DNA from 2 places in the Pseudoalteromonas sp. SR41-7 genome. Region 1 is predicted to be linked to the other one. Evidence: predicted binding sites of a transcription regulator. Region 1 holds the regulator's gene; the other holds the start of a gene.
What was found. Region 1 encodes MetJ, which represses methionine synthesis genes. Its sites were predicted from a motif close to TAGACGTCTAGACGTCTA; they were not measured.
Positions count from the first base shown of each region.

Region 2: a site for MetJ is predicted at 4,974-4,991, ahead of metA (homoserine O-succinyltransferase). Genes of this name have one in related genera too.

Region 1 is NZ_JACJEF010000008.1:68,877-76,462, forward strand. Features, by position in the region: gene H5092_RS12485 (SPOR domain-containing protein) at 1-214, opposite strand, end outside; gene priA (primosomal protein N') at 235-2,421, opposite strand; gene rpmE (50S ribosomal protein L31) at 2,652-2,867, shown strand; gene H5092_RS12500 (malic enzyme-like NAD(P)-binding protein) at 3,394-4,635, shown strand; gene metJ (met regulon transcriptional regulator MetJ) at 4,700-5,020, opposite strand; gene metB (cystathionine gamma-synthase) at 5,310-6,557, shown strand; gene metL (bifunctional aspartate kinase/homoserine dehydrogenase II) at 6,727-7,586, shown strand, end outside.
Region 2 is NZ_JACJEF010000018.1:60,976-68,561, reverse strand. Features, by position in the region: gene metH (methionine synthase) at 256-2,889, opposite strand; gene H5092_RS18285 (homocysteine S-methyltransferase family protein) at 2,899-3,972, opposite strand; gene metA (homoserine O-succinyltransferase) at 3,962-4,909, opposite strand; gene H5092_RS18275 (porin family protein) at 5,120-5,767, opposite strand; gene ettA (energy-dependent translational throttle protein EttA) at 6,101-7,586, shown strand, end outside.

The DNA.
Region 1 (7,586 bases):
CCACTTCTACTTTTGCGGGCGCAGTGGGGTTTGCTTGTTTTTCGACAAGTTTTGGATCTGCATTACTTTTAATAAACCATAATGTATAAGCAAAACCACCGACGAGTAAGATGGCTATGACAGCTAAAAGAATAGGAAATGGTTTTTTAGCGGGTGCGTTTTTTTTACTGTTTCTGCCTGCAGGCTTTTTGTTAATATAATCGTGCTGTGCCATGGTGTTATTTTGGCCTTAACCTAAATCATGTCTATAGGGTCTACGTCTAAGCTCCAGCGTACTTTTTGTGCAAGTTTACTTGAACTTAAATAATCAACCATTTGCGCAAGGTACTGATGTAATATGCGACGATCTTGCGCTTGAATATGTAATTGAAAACGATACATACCTGCGACTTTTTCAAGTGGAGCAGGGATCGGACCGAGCAATTGTATACCAGATACCCCATTCACAGGAACCAAATCCGTCAAAAAATCGACGACTAGCTTAATGCTGTGTCCTTGTGCACGGACAATAGCCATATTTGTAATGGGTGGTAAGTCTGCATCATCGCGTTCACTCAGTGCAAAGCGAGCAAAGTCTTGGTAACCATTATTAACTAAGTCTTGTAAAAGCGGGTGTTCTGGAAAGTGTGTTTGTAATAATACTTGCCCAGGCTCCCCTGAACGCCCAGCTCGCCCCGCGACTTGAGTAACTAACTGTGCTAAATGCTCTGTTGCCCTAAAGTCGCATGAGTATAAACCGCTATCTACGTCTAAAATTATAACAAGGCTTACATCTGCAAAGTGATGGCCTTTGGCAAGCATTTGTGTGCCTACTAAAATGCGTGCACCGCCTAGGTTTATTTCATCTAGTGCTTTTTCAAGGCTGCCTTTACGGCGAGTTGAATCGCGGTCTATGCGAGTAACGGGTGTATCTGGAAACTCGGTCGATAAAAACTCTTCAATTTGCTCTGTACCTTTGCCATTTGGAAATATTTGCGTACTTCCACAATCAGGACATTGGTGAGGAACAGGGTATTGATCGCCACAGTGATGACAAATCATTTGCCCAATCGCTTTATGAAATGTGGCGCTGGTACTGCAGCGTTTACATTCACTTAGCCAGCCACATTCATGGCAAATAAGAGTGGGTGAAAAACCTCGGCGATTTAAAAAAACCATAACCTGTTTACCGCGATTTAAGTGTTGGCGCATAGTTGCAAGGCTTGCATGTGCAATACCTGCTTGGTCGGGTTGGCCTTTCATATCGAGTAACTTAAATTGGTTATCTGTCGCAGTTTGCGCGCGCTCGGTTAAACTTAGTAGCTGATATTTGTTATTAATTGCTTTGTGAAGTGTTTCAAGTGCGGGTGTAGCACTGCCTAATATAAGTGGTATTTTATGCTGAAAAGCTCTGTATGCGGCCAAATCACGAGCATGGTAACGAAGGGTATCTTGTTGCTTAAATGATGAATCGTGCTCTTCATCGACAACTATCATACCGAGTTTTAAAAATGGCAGAAAAATACTCGAACGTGTGCCTATAACTATTGCACAACTGCCTTTTTCGCAAAAACGCCATGTTTGCAATCGCTCGTTGTCGGTAAGGGCTGAATGCCAAAGCATAATGGGTGTATCAGAAAAGCGGCGACGAAAACGGTTTACAGTTTGTGGCGTTAAGCCTATTTCTGGCACTAATACTAATGCTTGCTCGCCACGTTTGAGTACTTCTTCTAGGCACTGTAGATACACTTCTGTTTTACCACTGCCAGTTACGCCTTCTAATAAAAAGCTGCTAAATCCACTACTTTGATTTATTGCCGTACAGGCAACCGCTTGTTCTTTATTAAGTACTGGTTTACTACCGACAGTTGGAGCAACACTTTGCCATTGGTTATCGTGCTCAATAGTTTGTGTTATGAGTTCTTTATCTATTAGGCTATCGATTGTTTTTTTACTAAAGCCAAGAGCTTTTAATTCGGTTAACGATGATTTCCCCGATTGCGATAACTGCTTTAATAAATTGAGCTGTGTTTTAGCTTTTAATGACGGTACTTTTGCACCTTTTTCTGTCAGGGCAACCATATTAATACTGGTTTTATCTGGCGATTCACCTTGGCGAAGTACACTCGGTAGCGCTATATGAATAGTTTCGCCTAAGGGATAGCAATAATAGCGCGCAGTAAAGCTAAGGAGTTCTAAATGTTGGGCACTTAAAATAGGGGTGTCGTCTATTACCTCTATAATATTCTTAATTTTATCTAAAGGGACGTCGGTACTGTTTTTAATGCCCAGAACAACAGCCACTTTTTTTTGATTACCAAAAGGCACTAAAACCCGCATGCCCGGAAGTATTGGGATTGATAAGCCACTGAGCTGCTCTTCTATTTTATAATCAAAGGTGCGTGGAAGCGGGACTTTAATAGCAACTTCAACAAAACTCATAACAACTCAACCCGTAAAATTAATGCTGTAATGTACTAAAAATACCGCTAAAAACCTACTAGCAATAGTACTTGAGAAAGAGATTGTTCACTTTTTTAGCGAAAAGATAAATAAATACTTGTGCAGGGGAAGGTTGTTGGATAAAATCCGCCACCAACAAATTTGTTTTAACGACGTATGGTGCCAGACTTCGGGTTTGGAGAGCGATGCGGCCTTAACTAGAGGTTCCTATGAAAGAAGGTATTCACCCTAAGTACGAAGTAATTTCTGCAACATGTTCATGCGGAAACAAATTCGAAACTAGCTCAACTCTTTGTAAAGACATTCACTTAGACGTATGTTCTGCGTGTCACCCGTTTTACACTGGTAAGCAAAAGATTTTAGACACTGGCGGACGTGTTGATCGCTTCAACAAGCGCTTCGGTGCACTTAGCAGCAAGAAGTAATTATTGCTGTTTAGTTAAAAAAAGCACCTTAGGGTGCTTTTTTTGTGTCTAAAATTTACCACTTCTTATCTTATTTAGCTTGCTCGAGCTACATCACACCTTGCATAACTATTTCCTATTCTTATTCTGAGTATGCATAAACCTTTACAGACAAATCGATAGATATTCTCTATATTTTAAATAGTACAAATTTTAACTAGGTTGATAAAAGTAGCTAACGTGGGCTTATCTGTTTTTAAAGTAGTGTAGTAGGCTGTTATTTTAAGTTTATGATGATGCGTTAAACATACATTTTTTTAATATTGTAATAGACATAAACGCACCTCAAAACTTACTTTTTTGGTGAATTTTTATTTATCAAATGTTTATATAATCCTGCAAAGTTACTGAAAAACCTCTTAAAATTAAAGGATATAGCATATAACAGGATAGACCTGATATTGCTTGGAATTTAAAAATAATAAGGGTATCGTACCCCAAGACTCCACCTCTCACTTTAACTTAAATTGCAGGATACCATCGCGTTATGTCTGACTTTCGTGAACAAGCACTACATTATCACTCACATCCCGTACCTGGTAAAATTAGCATTGAGCTAACAAAACCAGCTGAAACAGTTCAAGACTTAGCCCTAGCTTATAGCCCAGGTGTCGCTGAGCCTGTACGTGAAATTGCCGCAGATCCTGCAAATGCATATAAATATACCGGTAAGGGTAACATGGTTGCGGTTATCACTAATGGTACTGCAATTTTGGGCTTGGGTAATTTAGGTCCTTTAGCGTCTAAACCAGTAATGGAAGGCAAGGCGTTATTGTTTAAACGTTTTGCAGGGCTTGATTCTATTGATATTGAAGTAAAGCACAAAACAACAGAAGACTTTATTAACACGGTTGCCAATATTGCTGACACATTCGGTGGTATTAACCTTGAAGATATTAAAGCACCAGAGTGTTTTGAAATTGAAAAAGCATTAATAGAGCGTTGTAGCATTCCTGTTTTTCATGACGACCAACACGGCACCGCCATTGTTACGGCTGCCGGCATGTTAAATGCACTAGAAGTACAAGGTAAATCAATTGAAGATGCAATAATTGTATGTTTAGGTGCAGGCGCTGCTGCAGTTGCGTGTATGGAACTGTTAATTAAGTGTGGTGCACTGCGTGAACACATTTATATGCTTGACCGCAAAGGTGTTATTCATACTCGTCGCGATGATTTAAATGAATATAAACAGCTTTTTGCTAACAATACCGATAAACGCACATTGCAAGATGTAATTGCAGATGCTGATGTGTTTGTTGGTGTTTCGGGTCCTAACTTGTTAGCTGCCGAAGATTTAAAACTAATGGCAGAAAAACCGGTCGTGTTTGCATGTTCAAACCCAGATCCAGAGATCGATCCTGCACTTGCTCACGGCGCACGCAACGATTTAATTATGGCAACAGGGCGCTCTGATTACCCTAACCAGGTTAACAATGTTTTATGTTTCCCGTTTATTTTCCGTGGTGCACTTGATGTACGTGCAAGCGCGATTAACGATGAAATGAAAATTGCTGCAGTTGAGGCTATTCGTAGTATTGCCAAAGAGCCTGTACCTGCAGAAGTTTTAAAAGCCGCAGGCGTAGATAAGCTAGAGTTTGGTGCGCAGTATATTATTCCAAAACCAATGGATCCGCGTTTACTACCGCGTATAGCTAAAGCTGTAGCACTTGCTGCGGTAGAGTCGGGTGTTGCGCAAATTGACTTGCCTGAAAACTATATGGCGTAATATATAACGCTTAAACAAAAAAACCTCAGCAATGCTGAGGTTTTTTGATTAAAAAGGTAACGATTTATTCTTCGTTTAAAATAGGCACTTCTAAACCCATTTCTTGCATTATCTTTTTAACTTCTTCTGGTACTTTTTCTGCGTTGTCTTTACGTAGGTCATCGTCATTTGGTAAAGGTTGGCCAGTAAATGCATGCAAAAACGCCTCACATAGCAATTCACTATTTGTTGCATGGCGAAGGTTGTTGATTTGACGACGCGTACGCTCATCCGTTAAAACTTTTAATACATTTAGTGGGATCGAAACGGTGATCTTTTTAACTTGCTCTGATTTTTTCCCGTGTTCTGCGTATGGGTGAATATACTCACCATTCCATTTAGCCATAAGATGTATCGTTGCCTCAGATTATTAATTTCTCACACGGTATAAAAAGCGTGTAAATATGCGTGAAATTCTATCGATTTAAAAAAGATAGTCAAATAATAGATACCGATCTATCTTAATAAGCCTATTTGGGATGTAAAAATAAGCTCACTTTTGTGAGCTAAAATGTGATACTAGCAAACGCCTTACCTAACTTTAGCCATCTAGAGCTTTAAAATCCTTTGACTTATTAAAACGGATAACTTACTCTTTTAGACGTCTAAACATCCAAATTAATCAGGTGACGAATATGAGCGAAAAAAACAAAGCGACCATTGCTGTACGTAACGGCGTTGATGCTGATAAACATCATGGTGCAGTGGTGCCGCCAATTTATTTATCAACGACTTATTCGTTTGCCGACTTTGATACTAAGCGTGAGTATGATTATGGCCGCAGTGGTAACCCTAATCGTGATATTTTAGCAGAGACGCTTGCTAAGCTTGAAGGTGGCGCTCGTGGCATAATTACGGCCACTGGTATGGCTGCCGTGCATTTAGCTACTCAGCTACTTAACAGTGACGACACGTTAGTAATTCCACATGATTGTTATGGTGGAAGCTATCGTTTATTTACATCGTTACAAAAACGCGGACTATTGAAGCTTGAAGTATTAGATTTAACAAAAGAAGAAAGCCTTCAACAAATTTTAGCAATTAAACCTAAGCTTATTTGGATAGAGACTCCAAGTAACCCAGTACTTCGTTTAACCGATATTAAAGCGGTTACCGATGTTGCTAAGCAATGCGGTGCATTGGTTGCCGCAGATAACACGTTTTTGTCTCCTGCCTTACAAAACCCTATTAAGTTTGGTGTAGATATTGTGGTGCATTCAACTACTAAATATATTAACGGGCACTCAGATGTAGTGGGCGGCGCTGTTATTGCTGCAACACAAGAGCTTGGTGATGAGCTTGCTTGGTGGGCAAATAATATTGGTATTACGGGCGCCCCTTTTGATAGTTATTTAACGCTTCGTGGTCTACGTACTTTAAATGTGCGCTTAAGGCAGCACCAAGAAAATGCGCTAGCAATAGCTGAGTACCTTGAAAGTTCCAATTTTGTAAGCCAAGTTTACTATCCTGGACTTGAGTCGCATCCTCAACATGAACTTGCTAAAGCACAACAACTTGGCTTTGGTGGCATGGTTAGTTTTGATATTAAAGGCGATATAAACGACGCGGCAGCATTTTTAACTAGCCTTAAAACGTTTAGTTTAGCTGAGTCACTAGGTGGCGTAGAGAGCTTAATTTGTCACCCTGCAACTATGACGCACGCAGGTATGGAGGCAAAGGCACGTTTAGAAGCGGGTGTGGGCGATACGCTTATTCGTATTTCGGTTGGGATTGAAGATATACACGATTTAATAGCTGACTTTGAACGAGTATTTGAACTTGTAAAACCAGGGCAAAATAAAAATGTTGGCCGTGTAGGCAAAGGTGCTGGCACTTCTGGTGGAAACGTTAAATTAAGTGCAGCCCGTCCAGCGCTTTGGTAATTAATACCAATCCGCAATAATACCTAATCAATTTGAGGGATTAAACCGCACGATAACATCGTTAAAAATTCCTAATATAGAACAACTAAATAACGAAATTTTTGCCTTGTTATCGATACGGTTTTCTTACCTCAAAATAGACAACTTAATTAAGCGAATTGGTATAAATATGGTCAATTGTGTACATAAATTTGGTGGTTCAAGCTTAAGCTCTAGTGAGCGCTATCAAAGCGTAGCTAAAATAATTATTGGGCATACTCAGCCGGGCGACTGTGTTGTGGTGTCTGCTGCAGGTAAAACTACAGATACACTTGTGTCGTTGTGGCAAAGTTATCAGATGCAAGACACGCAAGCTGTCGCTGATATTTTACTGCAGTTAAATAACCATCAAAGCGATTTAATTGAGCAGTTATTACAAGCTGATTTAAAGCGCTGCGCACTTAGAACACTAAATACCGAGCTTAGTAATATTGCAGAACTTGCTCAAGCTGAGCAGCTAAAAGAGGCTGCGTTACTTGCGCACGGGGAACTGTGGTCAGCACGTTTACTCGCTACTTATTTACAGCAGCTAAATATTGAGGCGTGTGCTCAAGATGCCCGTAGTCTTTTTACCTTAAACGATGGTGAATTAATGCATGCGCAAAATGCGCAGCAATGTCGACAGTCAATTTTACCTAATAAGATAAATGTTGTTACTGGGTTTATTGCCGCCGATACGAAAGGTGAGACCGTAACACTTGGACGCAACGGTAGCGATTATAGTGCAACACTACTTGCAAATTACTGTGATGCTAAGCAGGTATGTATTTGGACCGATACACAGGGTGTGTTTAGCACTGATCCTCGAAAGGTAAAAAAGGCGATTAAGTACGGCAAAATTTGTCGCGGACAAGCTAATATATTAGCTCGTTTGGGTAACCCTGTATTACATGCAAAAACACTATCGCCACTTAAAAACACAGATATTAAGCTAGCTGTTCGTAGTAGTTTTGATGTGCAAGCAAGCCCAACAGATATAGTAAAAGAAGG
Region 2 (7,586 bases), on a different contig from region 1:
CATAACATCCCAAAACTACTTATATTCGCTTGATTAATAATTTCACTAAATAAACTCTTTGTAAACATATGATTATTTAGACAAAAAAAGGACTTTATTATTTTTCACAAAAAACGTTTATTAATGCTATGCGACAAAACCATAATACATCTCTATCTAACTAAACTAATTTAAAAACAAAAAAACGAGCCTAATTAGGCTCGTTTTTGTTCTTTGTGTTTACTGATAGCTCACAACTAAAAACTGACCGCTTCGCTATAACTCCGGATCATACCCCAAGTTAGGCGATAGCCACCTTTCAGCTTCTTCAAGCGTCATATTGGTTCGTTTAGCGTAGTCTTCTACCTGATCCTTTTGCACAGCTGCTACGGCGTAGTACTTAGCCTCAGGGTGTGAGAAGTACCAACCCGAAACAGCAGCACCTGGCCACATGGCGTACGAGCTAGTTAGCTGCATGCCAATGCGTTTTTCGGTATCGAGCAACTGCCAAATTTTCTTTTTCTCGGTGTGCTCTGGGCACGCTGGGTAACCTGGCGCTGGGCGAATACCTTGGTAGTTTTCGCGTATTAGCTCATCGTTTGCTAGGTTTTCGTCTGGTGCAAAACCCCAATACTCTTTACGTACTTTTTCATGTAAGTATTCTGCAAACGCTTCGGCGAGCCTATCGGCAACGGCTTTAACCATTATTTTGTTGTAATCGTCTTGCTGCGCGTCAAACGCATTTGCTAAGTCGTCTTCTTCTAGGCCGCCCGTTACTGCAAACGCGCCAAAATAGTCTGGTGTGCCTTTGGGTGCTATGTAGTCGGCTAGGCAATAATTAGCAAAGTCAGTTTTTTCGGTTTGCTGGCGTAAATGGCACGAAGTAGTTAATACTTCTTTGCGTGTTTCGTCGGTGTATATTTCTATGTCATCACCCACGCGGTTAGCCGGGAATAAACCAATTACACCAAGTGGTTGCAAACTGCCTGCTTTTTCAAGGTCGTCGAGCATGTCGTTAGCGTCTTTAAATAAGCTTTGCGCTTGTTCGCCTACTACTTCATCGTCCATTATGCGCGGGTATTTACCAGCAATTGACCACGTCATAAAGTATGGCGTCCAATCTATGTATTTACGTAAAGTCGCGATTGATACATTTTTAAACTCGGTCACGCCCAGCTTTTTAGGCACTGGTGGTGTGTAGTTATCCCAATCAAGCTTTGCTGCGTTATCGCGTGCGCGCTGGATTGTAACAGGCTTAGAGCGTGGTTTTTTACGCGCTTGTTGCTCGCGTACTTTTACATATTCAGCTTTAGTTTTAGCTAAAAAGTCAGGTTTAATGTCTTTTGATAATAAGTTTGAAACCACACCAACTGCACGGCTTGCGTTATTTACATATACAACGCCTTTGTCATATTGCGGCTCAATTTTTACTGCTGTGTGCGCTTTAGAGGTAGTTGCACCACCAATAAGTAGCGGCAGTTCAAAACCACGGCGTTTCATTTCTTTTGCTACGTGTACCATTTCGTCAAGCGATGGGGTAATTAAGCCCGATAAACCAATAATATCGGCTTTTTCGTCGATGGCGGTTTGCAGTATTTTATCAGCAGGTACCATTACGCCTAAATCAATAACTTCGTAGTTATTACACTGTAGTACCACGCCTACAATATTTTTACCTATGTCGTGTACGTCGCCTTTTACGGTCGCCATCACTATTTTACCATTGGTTGAACCTTCTTCTTTTTCGGCTTCAATAAATGGGTCTAGGTAGGCTACGGCTCGTTTCATTACGCGCGCCGATTTAACCACTTGTGGTAAAAACATTTTACCTGCGCCAAATAAATCCCCTACTACGTTCATGCCATCCATTAACGGCCCTTCAATTACGTGAATAGGTTTATCGGCAGCAGCGCGGCACTCTTCGGTATCTTCATCTATAAAGGTAGTAATGCCTTTTACAAGCGCGTGCTCAAGGCGTTTTTCAACAGGCCATGTGCGCCATTCTAAATCTTCTACTCGCTCGGCTTGTGCCATACCAGAGTATTTTGGTGCAAGCTCTACTAAACGCTCGCCTGCACCTGGGTCTGTGTTAAGTATTACGTCTTCAACGGCTTTACGAAGCTCTTCTGGGATGTCGTCGTAAACGGCGAGTTGCCCTGCATTTACAATGCCCATATCCATACCCGCTTTTATGGCGTGGTATAAAAATACCGAGTGAATAGCTTCACGTACTGGGTTATTACCCCTAAATGAAAACGATACATTTGACACCCCGCCCGACACTTTACAGTGCGGTAAGTTTTGTTTAATGCGGCGTGTGCCTTCAATAAATTCTACTGCGTAGTTGTCGTGCTCTTCTATACCGGTGGCTACGGCAAATATATTAGGGTCGAATATAATATCTTCTGGTGGAAAACCAATGTCTTCTACTAATATTTTGTAGCTGCGGGCACATATTTCATATTTGCGGTCTGCTGTATCAGCTTGCCCGTCAGTATCAAACGCCATTACAACGGCAGCTGCACCAAAACGTTTTATTATTTTAGCTTGGCGAATAAACGGCTCTTCGCCCTCTTTTAGCGATATAGAGTTAACAATGGCCTTACCTTGAATACACTTTAAGCCTGCTTCTATTACTTCCCATTTAGAGGAGTCGACCATAATGGGTACGCGTGAAATATCAGGCTCTGAGGCTATTAAGTTTAAAAACTTAACCATAGCGGCTTTTGAGTCCAACATGGCTTCGTCCATGTTTATATCAATAACCTGTGCGCCATTTTCTACTTGTTCGCGGGCCACTGTTAGCGCAGCTTCAAAGTCTTCTTCCATGATTAAACGTTTAAACATGGCAGAACCGGTTACATTGGTACGTTCGCCGACATTAGTAAATACTGCTATTTGTTGGGTCATGTTGGCTCCTTAATTTAAGTTACAGGCTTCAAGGCCTGATAAACGCATGCGTACTTCAAGCTCTGGCAGTTGGCGTGGTTTAACGCCTGCTAAACCTTTTGCAAAAGCACGAATATGCGCAGGCGTGGTGCCACAACATCCACCTACTATATTAATAAAGCCCGATTTACCCCAATCGATAATTTCGGCTGCCATTTCAGGCGCTTCTAAGTCGTATTCACCAAACTCATTAGGCAAGCCCGCATTAGGGTGTACCGATGTAAAGGTTTCGCACACGCGCGAAAGCTCTTCTACATATTGGCGCAGTAAATCAGGGCCAAGCGCGCAGTTTAAACCAATCGAAATAGGCTTAATATGGCGAATAGAGTTATAAAATGCTTCGGTTGTTTGCCCAGAAAGCGTACGGCCAGAAGCGTCGGTAATAGTGCCCGAGATCATAACTGGTAATGTGCGCCCTGCTTGCTCAAAGGCTTCTTCTACACCAAACGAGGCGGCTTTTGCATTAAGCGTGTCGAATATAGTTTCGATTAGTATTAAATCGGCGCCGCCTTCCATTAATGCAAGGGTAGACTCTACATACGCAGTAACTAGCTTATCAAAAGTAACGTTTCGGTAACCCGGATCGTTTACGTCTGGCGAAATTGAACACGTTTTAGATGTCGGCCCTAAAACACCGGCTACATAGCGCGGTTTTTCTGGCGTTTTAGCCGTAAATTCATCGCAAATTGCGCGTGCTAATTTAGCCGACTCTAGGTTTATTTCACGGCTTAGGTTTGCCATGTCGTAATCTTCCATCGAAATAGTGGTCGAGTTAAACGTGTTGGTTTCGATAATATCGGCGCCCGCTGATAAAAAACCACGATGAATATCAGTGATTAAGTCGGGCTTGGTTAGGCTTAATAAATCGTTATTACCTTTAATTAATACATGCCAGTCTTTAAAACGCTCTCCGCGATAGTCTTCTTCTTCTAGCTTATGATCTTGGATCATGGTGCCCATAGCGCCATCTAAAATTAAAATACGTTCTTTTAATGCGGCGCTTATTTCGGCTTGCTTATTATTTGTAGGAGCGTTATTCGGCATAGTTGTTAGTCCTCACGTCTTGGCTAACTAAATTAATATCATACGGTGTGGTTTGGTACACGTAGTAATTTAACCAGTTCGAAAAAAGTAAAAAAGCATGGCTTTGCCACGTTTTTGAAGGTTGTTTGGTTGCATCGTCATCCGGAAAGTAATTTTCGGGCTTTGGTGCATTAGGGCTTTTTTTACAATCGCGCTCGTATTCTGCTTTTAGCGAGTCGGCGTCGTACTCTGGGTGGCCGGTTATAAACACTTGGCTACCCGATTTATTTTTAAGTAAGTAAGCCCCTACTCGCTCAGAACCTGCCAGTACAACGAGTTCTTCACAGGCGTTTATTTTATTTATATCAATATGGCCGTAGCGTGAGTGCGGTACCAAAAAGGTATCGTCGAATCCGCGAGTCAGTGCACCGTGATCAAAATAACACTGGTGAGTAAATACGCCACACAGTTTATCGTCTTTTAAATCGCGTTTTAAATTGTAACGGTGATATAACGCTGCATGCGCTGCCCAACACGAAAATAACGTAGAGGTAACGTGTTGCTCAGCCCAATCAATAATAACCTTTAACTCATCCCAATACGCTACATCGTCGTATTCTAAATGCGCAAGTGGCGCACCGGTTACTATTAACGCATCGTAATTGTTGTCTTTTACTTCTGAAAAATAACGGTAAAAGGTATCAAGGTGCTCTTCTGAGTTGCTGCTACTGCGGTGAGTGTCGAGGCGCAGTAGTTCTACGTTTACTTGCAAAGGTGAGTTGGCAAGTAAGCGAATAAACTGAACTTCGGTTTCTACTTTATTAGGCATTAAGTTTAAAATAGCCAAACGCATTGGGCGTATTTCTTGCGTTTTTGCACGACTTTTTGGCATTACAAATACGTTTTCTTGACGTAAACGTGCAATTGCCGGCAACTCGTCTTTTACTGTAATTGGCATACTTTACTCCTGCTCATAAAAACCGAGGCTTAATTATGAACTGAAAGTAAAAAATATCAACCTCTAGATGTATAGATGTCCAAATGAAATTTTTTCATGATTTTTTTAAGATTTACTAAAAGTTATAGATGAGAGGGAATGCATTTATATTGAAGTACTTTGTTTTAGTGAATTGAAATAGCGCTACTAAAATCAGTAGCGCTATTATAATTAAAAACGATAATTTACAGATAAATTAAGAGCGTAAATATCGCCTTCATTTGTATCAAAATATTGGTATTCAGCACTTACTTGCCAGCGTTGAGTTAGCCTAAAGTCAATGCCGGTTCCGTACGTTACGCCGCCTTCATCGTAGTTTTGCTCAGTTATTAGCGTAGAATTTGTATCTGTACCAGTTATTGATTCTGCAAGGTTTTTTAAGTCGCCTTCATTGTAACTTAATTTATTTCTACCATAGCCACCAAATAAAAACACATCAGCTCGAGATGAAATTGGATAATTAGCTTTTACAAATATACTTGTTTGCAAATCAAGGCTTGAATCGATTTCGCTCTTAATGAATTCTGAACTCAGCGAACCGTCCTGTGGGTTCTGAGTGTAAACAATTCCGTTTAGAGGCGTTGACTCATCATTTAACCCAAAACCTATACGCCCTTCTAATGCAAAGTAACGCGAAAACTGATATCCAAACCGGCCGTAAAGCGTTGTAAACTGTATGCTATCACTCTCGTATACATCAATTTGCGTAGACCCTATCCCTATTCCTTGGTAATAACCATTTACGTGGAGTATGTCTGCTTGGCTCGAAAATGAGTATAAACCTAAAAGTAATGCCCCTAACCTTGTAACTATTTTCATGTTCATTCCTTTAAACCTTTGTAATATTTAATAATGTGATGTTTAACAACAAACTAAGTGTGGCCTGCCTATATAACTTGCTTATACTTTACAGCTTGTAAATATACTGTACCACTTTTGTTAAAAATGAAATGTATTTGAACAATATAAAACAATAGATTACAGAATTTTACACAATAGAAATCCTGTAATAGTAGTGTTTTTAACGAGCAATCAAAACAAAGTACCGCTTAGGTAAGTGTATTGTTCTATACAGCATTCGTTGACTGTTTCACCCGTCAGCCACTACAATACAACATTGAAATTTTTATTATTATTTGAAGGCTTTCCTCCATGGTTTTACCTGATAAATTTATATTCTCGATGAGTCGAGTATCTAAGGTTGTGCCACCTAAGCGCACTATCTTAAAAGATATTTCGTTGCACTTTTTTCCTGGCGCTAAAATTGGTGTGCTTGGTTTAAACGGTTCTGGTAAATCTACGTTACTGCGTATTATGGCCGGTGTTGACCAAGATTTTGAAGGTGATGCACATCCTCAGCCTGGTACTAAAATTGGTTATTTACCGCAAGAACCTGTTTTAGACGAAAGTAAAACAGTACGTGAAACTGTTGAAGAAGCTGTTGGCGAAGTTAAACATGCACTTAAACGTCTTGACGAAGTGTATAACGAATACGCCATGGAAGACGCTGACTTTGACGCACTTGCAAAAGAGCAAGGCGAGCTTGAAGCTGTTATTCAGGCGCACGATGGTCATAACATCGACAACGTTTTAGAACGCGCAGCTGATGCACTTCGCCTGCCAGAGTGGGATGCTAAAATTGAGCACCTTTCAGGTGGTGAGCGTCGCCGTGTTGCTATATGTCGATTATTACTTGAAAAACCAGACATGCTTATCCTTGATGAACCTACTAACCACTTGGATGCCGAGTCGGTTGCATGGTTAGAGCGCTTCTTACACGATTACGAAGGCACTGTTGTGGCTGTAACGCATGACCGTTACTTCCTTGATAATGTAGCTGGTTGGATATTAGAGCTTGACCGTGGTGAAGGTATTCCATGGGAAGGTAACTACTCTTCTTGGCTTGAACAAAAAGATGCGCGCTTACAGCAAGAACAAAAATCTGAAAAAGCACGTCAAAAATCAATTGCGCAAGAACTTGAATGGGTTCGTTCAAATCCTAAAGGTCGTCAAGCTAAGTCAAAAGCACGTATGGCTCAGTTTACTGAAATGCAGCAGTCTGATTACCAAAAACGTAACGAAACTAACGAGATGTTTATCCCACCTGGTCCGCGTTTAGGTGACCAAGTACTTGAAGTAACTAATCTTCGTAAGAGTTTTGGCGATCGAGTTTTAATTGATGACTTAAGCTTTAGCATGCCAAAAGGTGCCATTGTGGGCATTATTGGCGCGAATGGCGCGGGTAAATCAACGCTGTTTAAAATGATAAGCGGTGAGCAAACGCAAGACAGCGGTAACATCAGCGTTGGCGAAACAGTACACCTAGCTACTGTTGATCAGTTCCGCGACGGTATGGACGAAAGCAAAACTGTTTTCCAAGAAATATCAGACGGACAAGACGTACTGAAAATTGGTAACTTTGAGTTCCCAAGCCGAGCATATGTAAGTCGCTTTAACTTTAAAGGTAACGATCAGCAAAAGTTTGTTAAAGACCTATCAGGTGGTGAGCGTAACCGTTTACACCTTGCTAAGTTATTAAAAGCTGGCGGCAATGTGTTACTACTCGATGAGCCAACCAATGACTTGGACGTTGAAACACTACGTGCACTGGAGAACGCTATTTTAGAGTTCCCAGGTT